DNA from 3 places in the Aneurinibacillus baijiui genome. Region 3 is predicted to be linked to each of the others. Evidence: riboswitches for the same ligand, from Rfam matches in the RefSeq annotation. Region 3 holds a riboswitch; each other region holds the start of a gene.

Region 1 (7,866 bases), on a different contig from region 3:
GTGCCTTGCCTCGGCCTTCCGCCAATGCTTCCGCAAAATTAGCAAACAGCACAGTAAACAAGAGAATGAGAAAAACGGAAACATTGTACCCGCGGCTTACCGTGCTTGCACCGAATGCATCCGGTGCAAACGAAAGAATGAGCGTAATGAATGTACCCACTTCGACGATAAACATGACAGGGTTTTTGATCATCACAAATGGATGTAACTTTTTAAATGAGTCAACGATTGCCTGCGTGACAAGCTCACTTGTGAGCATTTTTTTCTGCTTACTCCCCATATAGCATCCTCCTTATTTCCACATGCTCAAATGTTCTGCGATCGGCCCGAGCGCAAGAGCAGGGAAGAAGGTAAGTGCGCCGATCACAAGAATCATTACCAACAGAATAAACGTAAACAGTGCTGAATCGGTCCGAAATGTCCCGGCTGTTGCCGGAACCAGACGCTTGGCGGCCAGTGAGCCTGCAATCGCCAGCAGAGCCACGATCGAGATGTAGCGACCAAACAGCATGACAAGCCCGATTGCCATATTGTAAAAGTTCGTATTCGCACTAAGACCTGCAAATGCCGATCCGTTATTTGCGGCTCCAGATGTAAAAGCATACAGCACTTCAGAGATGCCGTGCGAGCCGGGGTTAAGGATTGAGGCCATGGATTCAGGCCGCAGGAACGCGATAGCGGTCGGCACCAGAATAATGACCGGATGAGCGAGCAGTGCGATGGAAGCCAGCTTGATTTCCTTGCCTTCGATTTTCTTGCCAAGAAATTCTGGCGTACGACCGACCATTAATCCGCAGATAAAGACCGTCAGAATAACGTACAGCAATCCGTTTAATAGGCCGACACCGTCACCGCCAAAGACGTTGTTAAGCATCATCTGAGCAAGTGGCACCAGCCCGCCCAGCGGTGTAAGAGAGTCATGCATGTTGTTGACAGATCCCGTTGTGGCCGCTGTCGTTACCGTCGTGAACAGCGCGGATTGGGAATAACCAAATCGTACCTCCTTGCCTTCCATGTTGCCGGAGATGCCTAGTGCATCCAGGGCCGGTGTCCCTTTGTATTCCGAAAGAAAGACGACAGAGAGCATCATAAGAAACAGGATTGCCATGGTGGCGAATACCGTCCAACCCTGGCGCTTGTTTTTGATCATGACACCAAAGGCATAGACGAGAGCTGTCGGTACAAGCATCATGCAGAGAATATGCACCAGATTGGTCAGCGGCGTCGGATTCTCGAACGGATGGGAGGCGTTCATACCGAAGTAGCCCCCGCCGTTTGTTCCGATATGCTTAATGGATTCAAGCGAAGCGACCGGGCCGCGTGTGATCGTCTGCTGTGCACCTTCGATGGTTGTTGTTGTCTGGGCGCTATCGAGTGTTTGTGGCGCTCCCTGAAATACGAGAAATAGGGCCACGATTAGGGAAAGCGGAAGAAACACACGGAACAGCGAGCGAACCAGATCCACATAGAAGTTTCCAAGATGTATCTGGCGTGCGCTGATTCCGCGAATGAAGGCGATTGCCACGACCAGACCGGTCGCTGCCGATGTAAACATCGGGAATGTGATCGCAAGCATTTGCGATAGATACGAAAGCCCATTCTCACCGCTGTAGGCCTGCCAGTTTGTGTTGGTAATAAACGAAGCGGCGGTATTAAAGGCAAGCGCGCTTGGCATATTGTCGATGCCGTCTGGATTAAGCGGCAGGTACTTCTGCAGGCGAAGTACGGCATACATCAGCAGCACCATAACGAAGTTAGAGAGCAGCATCGCAGTTACATACTGTTTCCAGTTCATTGTCTCGGTCTCACGAACACCCATCACGCGATAGAAGAGGCGTTCGATGGGACCGAATATTCGGTCTAGCGTTGTTTTTTCATAATCAAATACGCGAACGAGATAGCTGCCTGCCGGTTTTACCAGCAGGATGATCAGAAGCAGTGTAGCAGCTACCTGAAGAATTCCTGTACTCATTGGCGAGCCTCCTAAATATAAAGACATCACATTAAAATTTTTCTGGTTTGATAAGAACAAAGCATAAGTACAAAATCATAGCCAAAGCAATCAGCAGGATCATGCCCACTTCATTCACCTCCTTCATGTACGGTCACAGAATTCTGTAAAACCGATGAAAAGTAAAAATGACAATATGAATACTCCGATGATCACAACATCATTAAACATAACGAAAGCCCCCTTTCTCCTACATATCCGCAAAAAAAATAGACCGATGCCGCTTTTATCCGATGAACCGCATAGGGAAAGAGAGCCAGGGGACGAGCGCTGTGCAGTCAATCCAAGAAAAGGATCAACGAAACACCAACGCTTGCCGGCCTAATGGCTTGCTTGCGGTTATCTGTCGGAGAAAAAGCGTCACCGGTCTACGGAATGCCTGCCCATCACCCCGGGTGCGGGCCTACACTCTGTCCACCTGTTCTTCTTCATCAAAACAGTGCTATGAAATTATGGCAAAACAAAAAGACCTGCAAGTATCTTGAAGGGGTTCTTTGTTTCCGTAATGCGGCAACAAAAAAACCTCCTCAAATAGGCGGTCTTTAGACCTCCCTCGCTTTAGCCGACGAAGTTAGCTGACGGGTAGGATGGCGAAAGAGTAACTCTCATCCCTCCTTACAAGTGTAAGGATTAACCCCAAAAGATTGGGTCCTCCGCTTCCGAGTGATTCGGAACTAGGCCAGATATGCAGTTGCTGTATGTGCTTTATTATACGAGCAGAAGAATTAAAAAATAAAACGGGAAATACGAAGGAAAATCCACTTTTTTTAGACAATAGTGGATAAGTAAGCGGTAAAATTAAACATATTCACACGCAATCTCTTTTTCTCTTTCAATTTCTCGTGTTTACTTGTATGTGTAGTAAGGAGTGATGGTATTGGAGCGAGTTGTCTTCACAAATGTACGTAATAAAATGTTAGTCGGACACTTATATCCGGCAGAATCAAGATCAATCATTATCATGGCTCATGGATTCATGTCAGATAAAATATCAAGAGGACGGTTTGAGCGGCTGGCAGCATCATTTAACCATGCCGGTTATGCTGCGCTTGCCTTTGATTTCAGCGGCTGCGGTGAAAGCGAGGACGAGATCATCACAGCAGAGAAGCAGGTGGATGATTTGCGAGCGGCGATGCACTTTGTCAAAGGAAGAGGATATGAGAGGATTGCACTATATGGACATAGTCTCGGCAGCTTAATCTGTCTTCGAGGTTATACGCGAGATATCGTAACCATGGTATTATCCGGCGCCTTAACCGACGCAATGCAGTACGAGTGGGATGACTATTTTACAAAAGAACAAATGTATGAATTAGAAAAGTACGGCTTGATTACGGTACACAGGGAAGAAGGGGTGCGAAGAATCATTAGGCTTGATCAGCAAATGCTTCATGATTTTGCGAAGATTGACCAGGCATCCCTCTTGCAGCCGATTGCGTGTCCGGTATTGCTGATCCATGGCAATCATGAGAGCGATGCAGAAGAGAAGCTACTGCTGGAGCGGTCAAGTCGTGCGCTTATGTATTTGCCAAAAAACTCTGAGTTGATGGTCATAGAAGGGGCTGCACACAGCTTTATCGAACACATGGATGAGCTAGAACAAGCTGCTTGTGCATGGTATAACACGCATATGAAAAAATAAGATAAAGAGCGTAAAATCGAGAAAAAATAAGAATAGAGAAGATATAATTTGATAAAGCCTGTTATATTTTAAAATTTATTCCTTTACAAAAGATTCAAGCCGGACGTAAGATGATTTCAACTTCAGCTAACTGAATAAAAATTTCCAGCTTGATCGCTGAGTCCCAATAGGGAGCGGGGGAACCAATCGCGGCGCATAGTACAGCCAGTGCCGTATGGGGTGAATCTCGGGAGACCGAGTAGGGCGACTCTCACGTCCGAATCCGTCAGCTAACCTCGTAAGCGTGTAGAGAGAGGAGGGTGTTGTTGTGATACCATGACAGCTTCTTTGCTGTGCTTAGCAAAAGCCGCATGAAGAGACCTCTTCGTACGGCTTTTTTGTACTTCAAATAAAGATAAAAACAAAGGAGTTTTGGAAGAGAATGGCGCAGTCAAGCAAAAGCAAAATGGAAGCAGCAATCAGTGAAGCCTATATTAAATTCTTGCGCGAAATTCTCGGCAAAGGGCCGAAAGAAACAAAAACATATATTATTAAAGACATGGTTATGATCCGGCTCAAGGAAGTGCTGACCCAGGAGGAGAAGGCGCTGGTGTGCATCGAGAGCGGGAAGCCGCTTGTTAAAGAGATGCGGCGGATTCTGCGTGAATCCAACAGTGAAAAGACGAAAGTGATCATCTCCGGTATTACCGGATGTCAGGTCATCTCCAGCCACAGCGATATTAGCACGAAGCTAGGAGAGCAGATCGAAGTATTTATTCTTGATTGTGATCTAGAAAAGGAATTGAGAATAAAAGAGGTTGGATAGATTCATCAGGAAGACTGAACACAGGGATCGGACAAAGCGCCCGGTGTTACGTATACCTGCGGACTCTTGTGGGATTCCGATGCCGATTGATTATCGATTGGTATGGGGATCGTGTGAGAGACCGCAGGTTTTTTGTTTCATCATGAAATATCGATGATATAAAAGGAGAGAAAAGGATGAATAGGGCTATCGTGGGTCGCCATGAATATGTGCTTGTCTGTACGTCGAACCGGGGTGGTGAAGTATTTCTACGGAAGCTGCAGGATGTAGGTCAGCCGTTTTTAGCACTGGTGCATGAAGAAGAGGACGAAGCGTATTTCCGGGCATGCGGATATGAATCGATCATCAGGGTAAGAGATATCAACGTAGGGAGCCTGCTGCCGCTATCTTGTAACGCCCAACAAAAAACGGCTCAGCACACTTTACTATAGCTTAGGCGCCAGTCACGTAATCTATAGTGATACAGGAAAAGTTTCTTTTTTAATCCTGCAATAAAACGACAGCTCCTATCGTTTCTTTGCCCGTTTCGTATTTATTTTTGCGGAATGGGCATTTTTTTGTGAAAAAAGCGAACGCGATCCTTCTTTCGTGCCAATATAGAGGTGTAGAGCGTAAGGAGGAATGACGGATGGAGGAACAAAACGAATACCGCACACTCATCGCACGCACGCTTATAGGAGAACGTGAAGCATATGGTGAGTTATATGAAAAAACAATTGACCGCGTCTATAAAGCCGTCCACTTCCTGATTGAGGATAAATCTGATGTGGAGGATGTGATACAGGATATTTATATTCAACTATACCGCTCACTGGTTGGCTTTGATCAGACACGCTCTTTTCTTCCGTGGTTGATGGGGATTGTCATGCGTCAGGTAAGCGCCTATCGAAGGAAGAGATGGATGCGGTTTCGCATCGCCAAAAAAGCAGAACTACAGCCGCAGCCAATGGAAAGTGATTTCACAAACGATGTGATTAATAAGCTGGCCAACAAGCACTTGCGTACCGCGATTGATCTGCTGCCCTATAAGTTGAAGCAGGTGATTATCCTTCGTTATCTACATGATCATTCACAGGAAGAGATCGCTATTATCCTGGATATACCGATAGGGACCGTAAAATCAAGGATTAACGCCGCGTTAAAAAAGCTGCGGCAGAAACAGGAAAATGAACAAATTTTATTGCGAAGGGTGGAGAATATTCATGAATCCCGATAACTGCCTGCAGAAAATCATGCATGAAAGAGCAGAGGGTATTGTTCCGCCCCCTGAATTAAAAGAAAAAGTAATGAACAATATTGTATTCAGCAAAGGAGAGAAAAAAATGAAGAAACGCATGGTAGCGGGCATTTTAGCCGCAGCCCTACTTATTCCGACGAGTGCATTTGCGTACCAATCCTTACTGGCCGATGAGTTATATGGTTCGTTTGAGAATGTGAAGAAGCATGCTGCAAGCATAACAATGGAAGGGTACATGCTGTTTAATGCGAAGCTGTCCCAGGCAAAGGGAGAACTGGGAGCAGAAGAGTATGCAGAGTTTAAACGCTTCCTTAAAGTAATCAGCACAGCTAAAGTCAACTATGGGGATCCATACGGGAATATTGACTACGATCGCATCGGTGAGGTGAAAAAAGAGGAGATCAAGCAGGCACTGCTGGCTGTGCTGCCGTATTTTGATAAGTTAAATGGTAAAAAATCGAGCCGGGATGTACTGACAGCGCAGGAATATGAGCGCTATATTGACGCGTTAATGACGCATGAAAAAGTGATGGCACAGAGTGGTATTGACCCAAGTGCAGGTCCGATTGAAATAGAAAAGCTACCAGAAGTGCTTCAGCAGGAATATCAAGCGGCCGTAGATGTTATGGAGTATGTGAGTAAAAAGTAACAATAATCAGAGCCCCTCTTATATAATAGTAATACGATCTGAATCGCATCTAAAATAGGGGGGGCATTGTGCAGGATTTGTACGGGAAAGTTGTCGTTATTACGGGAGCGAGTTCTGGAATTGGACGTGCGGCAGCAGAACTGCTGGCGTCCAAAGGTGCAAAAGTGGTTATTAACTACCATACAAACGAAAAGGGAGCAAACGAAACGATGCAAACGATTCAAGAAAAGGGAGGGGAGTGTACGGCAATCCAAGCGGATGTTACGAAGAAAGACCAAGTTGAAAGAATGGTTCAAGAAGTTGTTTCAATTTACGGAGCCGTCCATGTGCTGGTAAATAATGCAGGTGGAGGCATTAGACAAAGCGCATTCATGGATATAGATGAGGAGCTTTGGGATGAGACATATGCATTGAATGTTAAAGGAGTTCTCTTTTGCTCACAGGCAGTATTAAAGGACATGCTTCCGCGAAAAAACGGCAAAATCATTAATCTTTCTTCGGCAGCAGCCCGTATTGGAGGGGCAGGTGAAAGCATCCACTATGCTTCAACAAAAGGTGCAGTAAATACGATGACGGTTGGGATGTCCAGGGAATTTATTGAGCATGGGATTATTGTAAATGGAATCGCTCCTGGAATGGTTGAAACCTCATTTCATGACAAATTTGCTCCTAATGATAATCGTCTCGAACGATTAGTGGCCTCTGTTCCCATGAAACGTGCTGCAACTCCATTAGAAATAGCAGAGGTGATTTGTTTCCTTGCATCAGATGCATCCAATTATATTGTGGGGGAAACAATTACTGTTAGCGGTGGTAGATGAAAAAGTACCTCTTCTTGTTGTCTAGCTTCCTACTATAAAAACAGGTACCCGTTTCTTTTATTGGGTACCTGTTTTTTATTGTTTTTCAGTGGGGAATTAGACCATCTCAGGGACAGACAGGCCAAGTCCCTCTGCAATACGTGCTCCATATTCAGGATCAGCCTTATAGAAGTGCTGAATTTGCCGCAGCTTAATCTCGTCCCTTGTGACCGGCTTCATGGCGTCAACGATAGTCTGCACAAGGCGGATGCGTTCTTCTTCGCTTAAGAGACGGTATAATTATGATCCGGGCGCATCTGTCCGTCGCGCTGATAGTTATTCACCATAACCTTCGGACGGTTGATCGGAAGGGCGTTGTGGTTTGCACCGACACGGTAGCGGTGTGCATCCGCATAGGCGAAGAGGCGACCCTGCAGCATTTTGTCAGGTGAAACATCAATGCCGGGTACGAGTGTTCCGGGAGAAAACGTTGCCTGTTCCACTCCGGGTAATCCCCATTTTCAATGGCGTTAAATAAGTCTTCCGTATGGTAATCTGGGTTTTCACCGGCGATTTTTGCGGCGACATCCGCACTAAGGTTTTGGATGCCCTGCTGTGTCTTGAAGTGGTATTTTACCCAGACCGCTTCGCCTTCCGCATTTACCCATTTGAATGTATGGCTGCCAAAGCCGTGCATATGACGGAACGTGGCAGGAATGCCG
Region 2 (7,866 bases), on a different contig from region 3:
GGGGGAATGGAGCATCACTTCTATCGTAGGGCGCAGCGCACCGACCAGCAGCAGCATTGTTTCTAATGTAGCGCGCGGCGGCACCATGCTGTCTCTACAACGGACACTAACGGCAGTAGGGTTTCCGCCGATTGCCTGCAAGACAATCGCCGCTTCCGTCCGAGAGCATGCGCTTCTGATTGCCCGTCTCTTTGAACAATCGATAGAAGGCCATTATGCTGAACTTGGGATTGACCTTGGCATCGACAAAAACGGAAAAGTATGGCTCCTTGAGATTAACTCCAAGCCCTCTAAAACAAACAATGCATTGGCGAATGCCAGCAAAGGGCCGCGTCCTTCTGTCATTCGACTGGTTGACTACTGTTTTTGGCGCAGCGGCTATCAAGCTGCCGCCGTGCAAAAAACTCCGAAAATCAAGCGTCGTACAAGAAGGAGGTCATCACCATGAAAAAAAGGGGATCGGGCTATTTAGCCATCTTGGCCACTCCGAGCGCGAAATATAAACCCTTTCCGGAAAAATCTTTTTATGCGTTTATGACTCAAGCGGGGAGACGTATCGGGCTGCCCGTCTATGTTATTTTACCTACACATATTAATTTTGCGACCAAAACCGTCGTCGCATATCGGTATACCCCCGAAAAAACATGGGTACGAGTTCGCATGCCATTTCCGGCAATGGTATATGATCGGCTATCCAATCGCGCAAAATACGCCAAACAAATAAAAGGCCTAAAAGAAGAACCTTCCATTACATTTCTCGGACATGTGTTGGGCGATAAGCTCAAAAACCATAATCATTTGATTCAACACCCCGAGATTGCCGCCCATATGCCGCCTACAGAACTGATTACATCCATGCAGGTTGTAAAGACCCTGCTCGATCAATATGACTCCGTAATTGTAAAGCCGATGCGCAATTCACTTGGAATCGGAGTCATGAAGATTACCTCCAACGATCGACTGCATCGTGTAGAAGGACGGGATTTCAAAAACAAAATCTTTCACCGGGTTTTCCCTAACCGCAATGCCCTTCTCTTATGGCTTCGCAATCAATTTACCGCAAAAATGATTGCCCAGCCTTATCTTACACTTCATACTCCTGAAGGTGTTCCTTTTGATATACGGGTGCTCGTACAAAAAAACGGAAAAGGCGAATGGAAGGAAACCGGTCGGGCCATTCGGGCGGGCGTGCCTGAAGGACTTACATCCAACCTATGCGGAGGCGGAAAAGCACATGAATGCGATGCGTTCCTGCGCCAGCATTTTAGTGAGGAACAGCTTGTCGTTATCTACCAAGACATGGATACGATCATTAAGGAGCTTCCAGCTTTTCTTGAACACAGACACGGACGCCTCGTTGAACTTGGAATTGACATTGGAATTGATCGTGAGGGAAAGGTGTGGCTCATTGAGGTGAATTCCAAGCCAGGGCGCGCATCATTCCGTCGAATTGAAGGCGGCAAATATTATCGTGATGTACGGCTCAATCCTCTTCGCTATGCACACTATCTGGCAAAACATATAGGAGATGGACGGCAAGGGTCGGTGACAATATGAGCAAACTTGCGACCGGATGGGTGTCGATCCATCCATTGCAGCATACATGGCGGCTCCATCTCTCTGGAAAAAACACACCACGTGCGCTGCGAACCCGAAAGAAATTAGCCCTGCAATTCGGAACCTGGAAGAAAACGCTGCTTGTCACACATAAGCGGCCTGAGCCTAATGTTATTAGAGCGAAAGTACGCATTCGCAGGCAAAAGAACCGCTTATCGATCGGTCCTTTCATCGGTATCCTTACCGTAGCAGGCGGTGGACTCTTCCGGGGAGTACAGAGCAATTTCATTGATATTATTGAAGCGGGCCGGAAATGGGGCGCATTTGTCTATGTTGTACCCATTGAGAATATCAACTGGCAATCACGTACCGTACAGGGCTATCTCTTCCACAAAAAAGAAAAGAGATGGATTAAGGAACATCTCCCTCTGCCGCATGTTCTATACAATCGCATTCCCAATCGAGCCTACGAGGAAAAGGAGCATGTGAAGGCGGCTCTTGAGCAGCTAAGCGAGCTACGTGACATACGATTATACAATCCACAATTCTTCAACAAACAAAAGCTGTATGCCACACTGCAAAAAGACGCCGACGTAGCGCCGTATCTTCCACAGACCATAACGCTCACAGCAAAAAACGCGCTCTACGAGATGTTGGCAGCCTATCCATTCGTATATGTTAAGCCGGTTCAAGGCATGGCAGGCCAAGGCATTTATCGCATTCAAAAAAGAGCCGAGGGCGGATTTCTTTTAAAATATCAACAGCAGCAAAAGACGATAAGCAAGTCATTTTCTTCAAAAGAAGATATCTGGAAATATATCTCTCCCCGTCTCACACAGCCCTACATCGTACAGCAGGGAATCGATCTGGCGACCTTTGAGAACAAGCTTTTTGATATTCGCCTTCTGGCACAAAAAAACGGGCATGGCGTATGGGACGTAACCGGAATAGGAATCCGGCTAGCCGGTTCCGGTAAAATCACAACACATGTACCATGGGGCGGCTCCGTTCAAGCACCGGAAGACATCCTAATGACCGCATTTCCCCATATCTCACATGAGTTTATGCTTGCATCCGTACGTCACATGGCTCTCAGCATTGCCCGATCCCTAGAAAAAGAATGGCCTACGCTTGGAGAGGTATCGATGGATATCGGAATCGATAAACATGCTAAGATCTGGTTTATCGAGGCCAATGCCAAACCAGGCAAATTCGACGAGCCTCATATCCGCAGGCTGTCCCTTCAACGCATTGTAGAATACGCTCAGCACCAAGCAAATTTTAGCGAGCTCGGAGAGAAGCGGTATGCACGTCCATGAACTTTCTCCAACTATCTTTGGACGTACGCGCGACAAATTCATTCGTTTTGCTCATCATCATGGCAGCCGCCGCATTACAGGGCAGGCAATCCGTTGGCTGCGCGAAGTACCTGAAGATATGTTTATGCAGCAAGGAAATATTATCCTTGCTGCTATTCAAAATAAAAAACTGCTCGGACTTCTCGCCGTCTGCGAGTACGGTATAACAGAATCCTTTCTCATTGTTCACAAAGATGCACGACGTAATGGAGTCGGCAGCTTGTTAACGGCAGAAGGGATCAAGAGAATGGGCAAACTATATGTACGTGTAGCGGCCGACAATGAACCCAGCCTGAAGACTTGTTTTGCCGTTGGCATGGTGGCCTTCGCCTGTTTTCGCGGCGTTACCGATAAACCGACACTCTGGCTTGCAGCGGGAGATTGGAGCAGAGAAGATGTGGGGAGCATATGACTATAGATCAACCGCTTATCGGTGTACTTACACACCGCAACAAGGACTTTATTGCCGGGAAAAATTATCTTACCCGCCTGGCCATCGTTGCCGCAGCCTATCACTGTCAGCTTGTTGCCTACTCTCCGATAGATATAGATGAATCACTCGGTATCGTCAGAGGTTTTTCCTATAACATAAAAGAAAAAATATGGAGAAGAACAAAAACACGCTTACCCGATATCGTATACGATCGCTTTAGCAATATGACACCGGATATATTTAAAAAATATGCCGCGTACCGCAGCGCAAGCCGTCTTACTTACTTAAACAATCGGTTTGCACATAAATGGAATGCGCACCGTTTCTTCCATCGAAATCCAGAGCTTGTACCCTATCTGCCCGATACAGCTCTTATGCAATCAGGTGCGTTGCAACGAATGACTCGCAAACATCCCACTCTCTACATGAAACCTGTCAACGGCTCCGGCGGAAAAGGAATTATGCGTATTCGCCGTACCGGAAACACATTTGAGATGATCGGTCGAGACCGCAGCGGATGCATTATCCGCAATAAGATCGGGAGTCTATCCGCAGCGGAACGCTTCCTAACTTTATGGTGCCAAAAACAAGGGCGTACATTCATCATTCAGCAGGGACTTGATCTTACCCTCCTCCCTGGAAGTATTTGCGACAGCCGGATTCTCGTACAAAAGGATGAAGAAGAGAAGTGGAATGTGACAGGAATGGTTGGCAAGAAATCACCAGAGGCCTTTGTCACATCCAATCTGCAAAGCGGAGGACATGCGATTCCGCTTGAAGAATTACTGGCCTGTCACTTTTCTGCCCATAATACGGAAGAAATTATGAAAGAGATCAAGAATGTTAGTCTTTTGCTGCCCCGGTATATCGAATCAAAGTTCGGTCACTTCATAGAATTTGGTATTGATATTGGGATTGATACAAAAGGCCGTATTTGGATTATTGAGGTGAATACCAAGCCAAACCGGGAACTATTCCGACTCTCTGGTCAAGAGAAGGTATATCTCAGCGCAATCGAAATGCCTATACGTGTTGCCGCCTCTCGTTTGAATGCGATAAAAAAATGATAAGATACTCCTGCATAAATAGCCTTTGTTCTCTGCTTAAGAGAACAAAGGCTTTATATCTTTTGTCACTGATATACATAATGCGGATGGCTTTCCATTTATCACATAATGTTTGGTCTCTATATTTACGTTACCGTATAGACAGCACCAAAAAACAGGCCAAATCCGGACTTCATACGAAACCGGAACGGGGGAACCAGGCATTCTAGGGGTGAAATCACGCACAACGCGTGGTCGGGGAACCTTTCAACCGAACCCGTCAGCTAACCTCGTCGGCTAGAAGAGAGGGAGAAACGAGATGAAAAAAAGAAATAAAGCGTTTACAACCGGAGTGCTTGCAGCAAGCATGTTATTGGGCGGATTGGCTTTTGAACCGGGACAAGCTGAAGCAGCCACTGCGAGCGCGCAGTTTGGACAAACCATCAGCGTAGCAACTGCTGATCGTGTCATCGACAATATTATCAGCACCGGAAAAAGCCTAGAAGGTGTGGCACAATACAGCCATAACTATGTTCCGGGAAAATATATGGATTGCTCACAATTTATGTACTATATCTTCCAAAAGAACAGCATTGATATTCACACGCGTGATGATGATCGCCAAGTAAACCTTGGAAGCTATGTTCCAAAAAGCCAAATCAAAAAAGGGGATCTTATCTTCTATAGCACAAAGGCAGACAAATGGGATATTACACATGTAAGCATGTACATCGGAGACGGTAAAGTTCTTCATATGGCCAATACAAAATCTGATGTCACAATCAGCAATTTGAATAGCTCTTGGCATCAAGATAACTATGTAACGGCACGCCGTATCATTAAATAAGCATCATAAAATAAAAGCGAGGCTGACCCATAAAAAATGGGAAGGCCCCGCTTTATTCAGGTTGCATGTGCATACCGTTGAAAATATCCAATGATGTCTTCTATATTCTCTGTAAGCGTCCAGCCTTTTTGTATCAGGATGTTTCTATGTTCACGATGAAAGGGCTCCGCTTCATCACGAATCGTTCGCTGCCAATCGGATAGCTTTTTGCGTTCTTCTGTAGAAAGACGCTCTTCAATTGCACTGCAAATAAACGAACGACAAATGCTTGTTTTATATTGCGGTGCAAGTCCGCATCCTTTTCCATCGACAAAAAACTGACAAACCGCATATGCCAGACGCTCATCCACCGCTCTATACATTGTGCGCGGAGACTGTCTTAATTGGTCATACCGCTGCGCAGGAGATTTACTCTCCCCTTCTGCTTGCTTATAGAACAGCGGATGGATTGTAGCACCTGCGACGATCTCATACGCGTGTACCACATTCATTGGGTTTTCGTATATTTGTTTCAGGAAAAAATCAGTGGCATCTGCCGCAATCATCTTATAGATCTCAAATAAGGTAAATACAGGCTCATATGCACAGCAGCCAATATGGAGCAGCTCCGGTGAACGCCGCTGAAAATGCGGCTCCGGACAAGCCCGACATACACCCGAAAGCAGTTGCTTGCTTTTCTCATCCCACCATAAAGTATTCTCTTCCATATTCTCATCCTTACTTACTATACTTTCCTAACGGTGTCTTCTTTCTCTTATACTTTATCGTACAAAACCTTCATTGAAAATAATACTTTACAAACAAACTATCAATCCTGTATTCTAATGGGGTTACTTTATTACGGAAAAGCGGACAAGCAGTTATGCAATAAATTTTTTTTGGAGGGAATCGAACGTGCGCGAAGAAACTTCACATCATTTTTTTACCAAAGCCGAAGCATTCGTTACAACGATTATACTGCTTAGCATTATCGGCTTATTTATTATTAAGCTAGAAGCGCCGCCCCATGTTCCGCTTCTACTCTGTACGCTTCTGCTCATCCTCATCGGCTTCCTGAAGAAAGCTTCATGGAAAGAGATGGAGCAGGGAATCATCGACGGCGTGCGACCCGGCCTTATTCCTATTTTTATTTTTCTTCTAATCGGAGCGCTCATCGGTGTCTGGATGGTGAGCGGCACCGTCCCAACAATGATGATGTACGGCTTTACTATTTTATCGGCTGATTACTTTTTGCCTGCTGCGCTTCTGATTGCGGCAATTGTCGGCACTTGTATCGGCAGCTCGCTTACGACAGCAGCTACGATTGGTGTAGCACTTATGGGGATGGGGAGTGTGATGGGGATCAGTCCAGCGCTTGTAGCAGGTGCTGTTATCTCCGGTGCTTTTTTCGGTGATAAAATGTCTCCGTTATCTGATACGACGAACCTGGCTCCGACCATTGCACGCATTGATCTATTTACACATATTCGCCATATGACATGGACAACTGTGCCAGCGCTTGTCATTTCTTTGCTTATCTTCTTCTTTATTGGCAGCGGGCAGACGGCGCCCCAGTCTGCCGCCCAAGTAGAGAGCCTGCGACAAGCTCTGCAAGCGCATAGCGTGATCCATCCGGCTGCACTGATTCCGCCGCTCCTGCTTCTTGTGCTTGCCTTGCGGCGTATTCCCGCTATTCCTACATTAATGGCAGGCATCCTATCGGGAATTGTGATTGCTTTCTGGCTGTATCCGGGAATGACAGCAGGACAGATGGCAGCCATTCTGCAGAACGGATTCGTCTCCAAGTCAGGCATAGAGGCGGTCGACTCGCTGCTTACACGCGGCGGCATGCAGAGCATGATGTTCTCTGTTTCGCTCATTTTCTTATCGCTAAGCATGGGCGGCTTGCTATACCGCCTGGGCATTATCAATAGATTAATGGAGATGATTCACAGTTTCATCGAAACTCGTGGACGGCTGATCGCTTCCACCGCTCTCTCCTCCATCGGCATAAATGTACTGCTTGGAGAACAGTATCTATCCATTATTCTGCCTGGAAATGCCTTCGTGCAACAGTATGAGAAGCTTGGACTGGCGCGCAAGAATCTATCACGTGTGCTCGAAGATGCCGGCACAGTCGTCAATCCGCTTGTACCGTGGAGCGTATGCGGTGTATTCCTTACCGGAGTACTTGGGGTCTCTACGATGGAATATCTTCCGTTCGCCTTCTTCTGCCTGCTCTCTCCATTGCTGACCCTGGTGCTCGGTTTTACCGGCATCGGTGTACCGAAAGAACAAGAAGTTCATGTGAAATAACTCATCTTCCGCGTGTAGAGAAACCGATGGTTTTTCTACACGCCTTTTATATCCTGGCAATTTTCTTATTGTGGCTTCAAGCGAATGATCTTATCGTCTCCCGGGCGCTCCTGCCCTCGGCCATCCCGATTATTCGTCAGTATATAGAGCGAACCGTCAGCCCCTTCGACAATGTCACGAATACGACCATATCGGTCCGGAAAAAGCGCATGCAAAGAAACAATTGTAGGCTGCTTCTCCTCTCCCATATCCGCCTTCCATACTTGTTGACCGCGCAGATTGGCCGCAAGCAGTTGATTCTTCCAGGGGCCTTGACTGATAAAGCTTAAG
Region 3 (7,866 bases):
TTCGAGGAGTCGATCCGACTGATCGGTCACTTTATTACTTCAACCCCGATATTGCTACATCCAAATGGATTTGGACACGGCAGCAGATTAAAAAGATCGGCAAGCACATCTTTGCTAAATAGTGTAACATCATCCCCGCTTCTTACCGGAGCGGGGGTTTTTTATTTGCGGCAGATTAAGGAAGGGAGTAGGATGAGGGAAGAGGTAAAGGAGAGAAGCTAAATGGAAACGATAAAAAAACATGCGGCTGCGTTAGAGACTGCGGGTGTAGGTATTGTGGGTGCTTTGCTGTTTTTGCTGCTTCACGTACCGCTTCCGTGGATTCTTGGTCCGGTAGCATCTGTAACGATCTGGCGCTTGCTAACCGGTCGTTCGCTTGTATGGCCGTATTCATTTCGTCAGACGGCCCTTCTTCTTTTAGGATACATGCTGGGTGCTTCGTTTACGCGGGAGACGGCCTTGCAGATCCTCCAGCAGCTTCCATTCATGCTGATCTCAACGGCGCTTACGGTCGGGATCAGTCTGTCGCTCGGCATGATCATTGCCAAGCGTCTTGGAGCGGATATTGCGACAGGGATTTTTGGCAGTGTACCCGGCGGACTCTCACAAATGCTTATCCTAAGTGAGGAGGCGGAAGCAGTCGATGAGACCATGGTAGCCTTTATGCAGACAGTTCGCGTCATGGCCGTTATTTTTCTGGTGCCGTTTCTTACGGTGCATGGTCTTGAGCAGCCGATGGTTTCTAGCGGAGACGGGGGAGGGACGGCGGCAGGAGCAGTCGGCTTCTCCGCTTCATGGGAGCAGTATTTTCTCTATGCCGGTATTGCGCTGCTTGGCATGTGGGGAGGACCGCGCCTTGGTCTTCCTGCGGGCGCTTTGACAGGGCCGCTGCTGAGTACTGCGATCGTATTGGTTGCTATCGGCGGAGAAGCCCCTCCTCTTCCTTCGGCCTTTGTTCTGCTGTCTCAATTTGCGATTGGAGTCCATATCGGCTTACAGATGAAGCCGCAGTCGATTACAAACATGCAGGCTTTAAGTATATATACGGTGCTTAGCAGTATCATTCTTGTTCTTTTTTCCCTTCTGCTCGCATTTTTGCTTACATTGTGGACACCGATGACATTGACGACAGCTTTTTTAAGCACTGCACCGGGCGGAATTGCCGAGATGGGTGTAACGGCGAGTATGGTGCATGCTGATCTATCGATGGTGAGCGGATATCAGCTCTTTCGGGTGTTTTTTGTCATGTTCCTCGTTCCGCCCCTTTTACAGTGGTGGCTGCGGCAGCGTGCGAATGAAAAAAATATGGGTAAAGAGAAGGTAACATAACAGAGTAAAAGCAAAGGAGAGAGAATATGATCGCATATGAACGGGAATATAGCTTTGTCATGTTCACACAGCATGATCACGCGCTCGCTTCTGGAGGGATGGCTGGACACTGGAAGGATGATTATTTTATTGGAAAAGAAAAACGTGAGGAGGTTATCTACGGAATCAGTCAGCATGATCGGGGTTGGATAGATGTAGACGATACGCCATTTTGGTATGATGCTGAGAGGAAGCCGTATACATTTGTAGATTTTCCTTTGGTACCCAAGCTCCCTTTTTACAAAAAAGGTGTAGACGAAATCGAGAAGGAGAGTCCGTATGCGGCACTTTTGTGCAGCATGCACTATGTATCTTTTTTTGATGGTACGTCTGAAGAGGCAGCGCTGGCATATGTGGATAAGGAGCGGGAGAGGCAGCGTCGGCTTCTTGCACAGTTCTCCCTCAATCAAGCAGAAAAAGAGGCGCTGGATTTTCAATTTGATCTTCTTCAATTTTGCGATAACCTTTCCTTGTATGTTTGTATGCAGGAACCCGGCGTAGCAAAAGAAGAAGAAATCAGCTGGTTCCGGAACGGTTTCCCGCAGGCATTCGCTTTTGCAGCAGGTAAGAAAGTGATGGCTCATTGGGCAAATGCTCAGACGGTAGCGCTGCGGCCTTTTCCGTTTGCGGATATATGGGAGATCACAATTCCGTATAAAAATGTCTCCAAGGAGAAGATTAGGCAGGAAGGGATTGCGCGTGCGTATCATGAAACAGCATGGGAGGAACGGCGCATATTATTTACGGATAAATAAAGCCAGGATGGATGCATCCTGGCTTTTAGAAGTTATATCCAAATCGTAAAAAGAAAGATTATTTTTTCGGGTTGCAAAAAAATTCACCTAATTGTGTCTGAAATGTGAACAATTTCTTAAAAATCTTCTCTTTTTCGATAGAATTCGATAAACTTAAACCGTTGTTGTTGGAAAGAGATAGAAACATAGAGAATGATTACTATTGTAGAGGTGGCCAATTAATAGAAAAAGTTTACTTGCCGAATTCACATTATGTGAAGCGGGGGACGATTTACTTCTGGGGTGTATTCGTGTACATACGAAAAGAGACCTTATCCTCTTAACCCGTCAACTAACCTCGTAGGCATGAAGGGAGTAACACTAGACGATGGTAAAAAAGACGATCATGACAGTTGCAATGGCAGGTGCAGTTGCGATAAGCAGCCTCTTTGTGCCTGCTGGAACAGGAGTGGCTTCTGCAGCCAATGAGTCTCTTGTATCCAAAGCAGTAAGTGTATTAGGAACTCCATACAAATGGGGCGGAACGACAAAAAGCGGTTTTGATTGCTCTGGATTCTTAAACTATGTATATAAGAGCGAGAAGATTACGTTACCGCGTACGGCAAACGCAATGTATCAGAGAGGGCAGACGGTTTCCCGCTCACAGCTGCGTACTGGAGATTTGGTGTTCTTTAAGACGTCCCGTCGTGCTCCTATTACACATGCAGGTATGTATTTAGGTGGAGGCCGATTCATTCATTCCTCTAGCAGCCAAGGTGTTTCCATCAGTAACATCAACGATAAGTATTATTGGGGTTCCCGTTATGTGGGAGCCAAGCGTGTTACGAAATAAATAGATAGTAAGATACATACAGACCTACGCTATTAACTCTCAACCGAATTCATTCGGTTGGGGGTTTTTATTTTTTTCCACCATTCGTCCATGATGAAACCAGATTCTTACTTTTATTTTGTTATATGACGAAAATGTGTCAAGAAAAAAAAGGCGGGGTATTACAAAGCATAAGCAATTTTGCATTACGATAAAGACATCTGGAGGGATACACAGTATGAGTTTTCTATGGGCATTAATTGTTGGAGGTATTATCGGTTGGTTGGCTGGAGCCATTGTCGGAAGTGACGTGCCAGGCGGCATTATCGGAAACATTATTGCCGGATTCATCGGTGCATGGATCGGTTCTGCTCTTCTTGGCGACTTTGGTCCGGTGGTAGGCGGATTTGCCATCGTTCCAGCCATTATCGGTGCAGTCGTGCTTGTGTTTATCGCAAGCTTGCTGCTTAAAGGAATGCGCCGTCGCAGCTATTAATAGAAACGAATAGTAGTCAAACTCAAAGCCCGTCGGCAGAACTGCTGGCGGGCTTTTTACGCATGTTCAGTGTTAGCCCTTCACCCTTGGGCATATATTACAAGCAGGGGGTGGCGGTATGAAGCGGAGAAGATTGCGCAATCGCTCAACGCGGGCGCCTATTCCTTCAAAGTTTATGTTTCTCATCTCCTTGCTTATCTTTTTAGGCCTTACCTTTCAAACTTTTTATTATGTGGAGAAAAATATCGAGCCTGTTCTTCATGAAATTGCTCGCGTTCGGGCGGATCAGATAGCGACGAAAGCGATCCATGAAGCAATTAGCAAAAAGCTGATCAAAGAAGTTAGCTTTAAGAACCTGGTAGAGCTAAAAGAAGATAGCCAGGGAAGAGTGCAAGCCGCGCTTTTTAACGGAAATGAATATTCACGAATCGTGCTCGATGCAATTGAAAATGTGTCACATGCTTTAAATGACCTTGAAGCTATGCCGCAGACGCTGCCTATTGGGCAGGCTCTGCACAGCAACTTGCTTGCGCGTATGGGTCCAGATCTCCCCTTGACGCTTGTTCCATTCGGCAATGTGCATGTAGAAATGGATATCAAGATGCAGGAGGCAGGCATTAATATGGTGCTAATTACCGTAGTGATGATTGTGCAGACGAAGGTCAAAATCGTCATTCCCTTTTCGACGGAGCCTGCCTTGGTAGAAGCAGAATACCCAATCTCTAACGCGCTTATTGTGGGGAATGTACCGCAGTTCTACTATGATGGGGAAGGAAGGCCGACCGGCAGCGAAGTGCCAGGGGTGATTCCTCCTTCCATTATTCCACCGATTCAGGCGAATACAGAGGAAAAAGAAATAAAAAAATAGGCGGGAATATGTTTAAGAAAAAAAAGATTCGGGAATAGTAATAATACTAGCATGAGAATTTTTTTCTCTCTCTTTCTCCCCCTATATTGCCACTGCTCTATTAGCAGTGGTCTTTTTTTTGTAGTACGTGCAGTTCAGAGAGAATAAAAAGGGGAAATGACTTTTAAAATGGGTATGAAAAGATGTGAGGCAGGGTAAATGAATGAATGTAGCTGCTAATCCCAGAACGCGATGGTAGAGAACGGATGTTGTCTACATTAATGTGATGAGGTGAGAGAATGTGAATATTTTGTGGGGCTTTTTTGGAATCCTTGTAATATTTGCGATTGCTTTCTTGTTTTCGACGAACCGAAAAGCCATTTCGTGGCGGCCTATCCTAGGCGGATTAGCAATTCAGTTAGTTTTTGCATTTATCGTATTGAAATGGGAAGCAGGAAAGGCAGGACTGCAGCGATTAACTTTGGCGGTAACAGAGATTACGAATTATGCCAATGAAGGGGTGCAGTTTCTTTTTGGCGGACTCTATATAAAGGAGTCGGGGATTAGCTTTGTATTCGCCTTTCAAGTACTGACAGTAATTATTTTCTTCTCCTCTCTCATCTCTGTTCTGTATTACCTGCGGATCATGCAGGCGATCATTAAGGTGATCGGCGGAGCGTTGTCCTGGATGCTTGGGACAAGCAAGGCTGAATCGATGTCCGCGGCCGCGAATATTTTTGTTGGGCAGACAGAAGCGCCGCTTGTGGTGCGTCCGTATATCGCTACGATGACCAAATCAGAATTATTTGCGGTTATGACCGGTGGGTTGGCTTCCGTTGCCGGCTCAGTGCTGATCGGTTATTCGCTTCTTGGCGTACCGTTGGAGTATTTGCTTGCTGCAAGCTTTATGGCGGCTCCTGCAGGCCTTGTTATGGCGAAGCTGTTCGTACCGGAGACGGAGGAAGCGGAGAGCGCTCCGGGCAGTCGACTTGAGTTTAAGATGGACGACGATACGGAATCGGTTAATGTAATTGATGCGGCGGCACGTGGGGCAAGCGTAGGCTTGACGCTTGCGTTGAACGTCGGCGCTATGCTGCTTGCTTTTATCGCCTTGATTGCGCTCGTAAACGGCATTCTTGGAGCAATCGGCAGCCTGTTTAATTATCCGGGTTTGTCTTTGCAGCAAATTCTCGGGTTTATTTTTGCGCCGTTGGCATTTGCTGTAGGGGTGCCGTGGGAGGAGGCGGTAAAAGCGGGCAGCTTTATTGGACAGAAGCTTGTGTTGAATGAGTTTGTAGCGTATAGCGATTTTGCTCCGCAAATTCAGAATTTATCACCAAAAACAGTCGCGATTGTCAGCTTTGCCTTATGCGGATTTGCCAATTTATCCTCGATGGCGATTCTGCTTGGCGGACTGGGAGGGCTGGCACCGGATCGCCGCCAGGACATTGCGCGTATGGGACTTCGATCCGTTGCTGCTGGTATGCTTGCTTCGTTGTTAAGCGCAGCCATTGCTGGTATGCTATTGTAGAGGAAAAAACAGGAGGTGTTCGGCATGAGAATGGTAGACGTGATCGAGAAAAAACGTGACGGACAGGAACTGAGTAAAGAAGAGATTGATTTTGTGATCGCTGGATATACGAGCGGCGAGATTCCGGATTATCAGATGGCGGCTTTAGCTATGGCGATTTTCTTTCGTGATATGACACAGGATGAACGGGCGAATCTGACGATGGCAATGGTAGAATCGGGCGATCAGATTGATCTCTCAGCGATTCAGGGTGTCAAAGTGGATAAGCATAGTACCGGTGGCGTAGGGGATACGACTACGCTTGTGCTCGCTCCGCTTGTGGCGGCTCTGGGTATCCCTGTGGCGAAGATGTCAGGTCGCGGACTGGGACATACGGGAGGAACGATTGATAAGTTGGAATCGGTACCGGGCTTTCATGTAGAGATTGATAATAAACAGTTTAACGAGCTGGTGAATACGAATAAAGTAGCGGTAGTTGGACAGAGTGGGAACCTGACTCCTGCGGATAAAAAGCTGTATGCGCTGCGCGATGTGACAGCGACTGTCAATTCCATTCCGCTTATTGCAAGTTCCATTATGAGCAAAAAGATTGCCTCCGGAGCCGATGCCATTGTGCTCGATGTTAAGACGGGCAGCGGGGCTTTTATGAAGGATCTAGAGCATGCCCGCGAATTGGCAGAGGCCATGGTTGCAATCGGAAACAATGTGGGACGCCAGACGATGGCGGTAATCTCTGACATGAGTCAGCCTCTTGGCTATGCGGTAGGCAATGCTTTGGAGGTACAGGAAGCGATTGATACGCTGCGGGGGGAGGGACCCAAAGATTTAGAAGAGCTGTGTCTGACGCTTGGTAGTCATATGGTGTATCTTGGCGGTCAGGCTGATAGCCCGCAGGCGGCCCGCGAGAAGCTTGAAGAGGTCATTCGTAATGGGAAGGCGCTTGAGACATTCAAGACGTTTCTTTCAGCGCAGGGTGGAGATGCTTCTGTTGTCGATGATCCGGCTAAGCTTCCCCAAGCGAAATATACGTTTGAGTTGGAAGCGGAAGCGGACGGATATGTGGATTCCATTCAGGCAGATCGGATCGGCACAGCGGCCATGCTGCTTGGCGCTGGTCGAGCAACCAAAGAATCAACAATCGACTTAGCGGTCGGTCTCATCTTGCGTAAGAAGATTGGAGACAGCGTAAAGAAAGGCGATTCGCTGGTGACAATCTACAGCAATCGTGAGGATGTAGCGGAAGTAAAAGAAATGATTACGAAAGCTTATGGAATTGTACAGGAAGCGGTCGAAGCGCCGCCGCTTGTTCATGATGAGATTCATGCACCATAATTATAAAGCAGACAGAAAAAAAAGAGCCTGACGGAGATCACGCAGGCTCTTTTTGCTTGGGATTTGTTAGATTTTTGCTTGCTGATCCTGCCAATATTGATCACGCAGGACGGTTTTTAGTATTTTACCCGATGGATTGCGCGGAAGCTCGTCTAGAAAATCGACTGATTTTGGCCGTTTATAGCTAGCAATCTTGCCCTTGCAATACTCCATTACCTCTTCAGCAGTTAACTGTGCTCCATCGCGCGGTACTACCACTGCTTTTACCGACTCTCCCCATACCGGATCCGGCACACCGATAACGGCTGCGTCGAGAATGTGCGGATGCGTATAGAGCACCTCTTCGATTTCGCGCGGATAGATGTTAACTCCTCCGCTGATCAGCATATCTTTTTTGCGGTCGACAATGTAATACAACCCTTCTTCATCCTGCATGGCCATGTCACCGACCGTGAAGTATCCATTATAGAATGACATGCTGGTTGCTTCCGGGTTTTTATAATACTCATCAAGCAAATAAGGCGCCTTGAAATACAACTCCCCGATCTCCCCTTGTGAAACAGGCTCTTTATCATCAGTAAGAATCATACAGTCTACAAGAGGAAACGGACGGCCGACACAGCGGTCTTTGCGTTCGATATCCTTTGGCTTGATATTGAGCGTGATCGCGCTTTCTGTTGAACCATAGAATTCATGCAGGTCCGCACCAGGAAAGAAGGCGAGCAC

Evidence for each region. A riboswitch is a leader RNA that binds a small molecule or an ion and turns the genes downstream of it on or off. The one in region 3 is predicted to bind cyclic di-AMP.
Region 1: another riboswitch for cyclic di-AMP. It lies ahead of AB3351_RS21210 (Na-translocating system protein MpsC family protein); the one in region 3 lies ahead of AB3351_RS15645 (C40 family peptidase).
Region 2: another riboswitch for cyclic di-AMP. It lies ahead of AB3351_RS12055 (C40 family peptidase); the one in region 3 lies ahead of AB3351_RS15645 (C40 family peptidase).

The regions. Positions count from the first base shown of each region.
Region 1 covers NZ_JBFTXJ020000017.1:44,958-52,823, forward strand. Annotated here, with positions in the region: gene kdpB (potassium-transporting ATPase subunit KdpB) at 1-280, opposite strand, end outside; gene kdpA (potassium-transporting ATPase subunit KdpA) at 293-1,972, opposite strand; gene AB3351_RS21200 (potassium-transporting ATPase subunit F) at 2,004-2,099, opposite strand; cyclic di-AMP (ydaO/yuaA leader) riboswitch at 2,557-2,702, opposite strand; gene AB3351_RS21205 (alpha/beta hydrolase) at 2,889-3,653, shown strand; cyclic di-AMP (ydaO/yuaA leader) riboswitch at 3,798-3,953, shown strand; gene AB3351_RS21210 (Na-translocating system protein MpsC family protein) at 4,075-4,458, shown strand; gene AB3351_RS21215 (hypothetical protein) at 4,635-4,889, shown strand; gene AB3351_RS21220 (sigma-70 family RNA polymerase sigma factor) at 5,087-5,674, shown strand; gene AB3351_RS21225 (DUF3600 domain-containing protein) at 5,661-6,344, shown strand; gene AB3351_RS21230 (SDR family NAD(P)-dependent oxidoreductase) at 6,413-7,165, shown strand; partial or broken gene AB3351_RS21235 (catalase) at 7,262-7,866, opposite strand, start outside.
Region 2 covers NZ_JBFTXJ020000005.1:222,982-230,847, forward strand. Annotated here, with positions in the region: gene AB3351_RS12030 (YheC/YheD family endospore coat-associated protein) at 1-448, shown strand, start outside; gene AB3351_RS12035 (YheC/YheD family endospore coat-associated protein) at 445-1,557, shown strand; gene AB3351_RS12040 (YheC/YheD family endospore coat-associated protein) at 1,554-2,876, shown strand; gene AB3351_RS12045 (GNAT family N-acetyltransferase) at 2,863-3,327, shown strand; gene AB3351_RS12050 (YheC/YheD family endospore coat-associated protein) at 3,324-4,415, shown strand; cyclic di-AMP (ydaO/yuaA leader) riboswitch at 4,563-4,707, shown strand; gene AB3351_RS12055 (C40 family peptidase) at 4,714-5,241, shown strand; gene AB3351_RS12060 (hypothetical protein) at 5,298-5,948, opposite strand; gene nhaC (Na+/H+ antiporter NhaC) at 6,136-7,536, shown strand; gene AB3351_RS12070 (PQQ-dependent sugar dehydrogenase) at 7,602-7,866, opposite strand, start outside.
Region 3 covers NZ_JBFTXJ020000008.1:115,539-123,404, reverse strand. Annotated here, with positions in the region: gene AB3351_RS15660 (cell wall hydrolase) at 1-122, shown strand, start outside; gene AB3351_RS15655 (AbrB family transcriptional regulator) at 223-1,329, shown strand; gene AB3351_RS15650 (DUF3891 family protein) at 1,356-2,123, shown strand; cyclic di-AMP (ydaO/yuaA leader) riboswitch at 2,351-2,483, shown strand; gene AB3351_RS15645 (C40 family peptidase) at 2,491-2,955, shown strand; gene AB3351_RS15640 (GlsB/YeaQ/YmgE family stress response membrane protein) at 3,173-3,430, shown strand; gene yunB (sporulation protein YunB) at 3,549-4,298, shown strand; gene AB3351_RS15630 (NupC/NupG family nucleoside CNT transporter) at 4,579-5,808, shown strand; gene AB3351_RS15625 (pyrimidine-nucleoside phosphorylase) at 5,833-7,140, shown strand; gene AB3351_RS15620 (class I adenylate-forming enzyme family protein) at 7,207-7,866, opposite strand, start outside.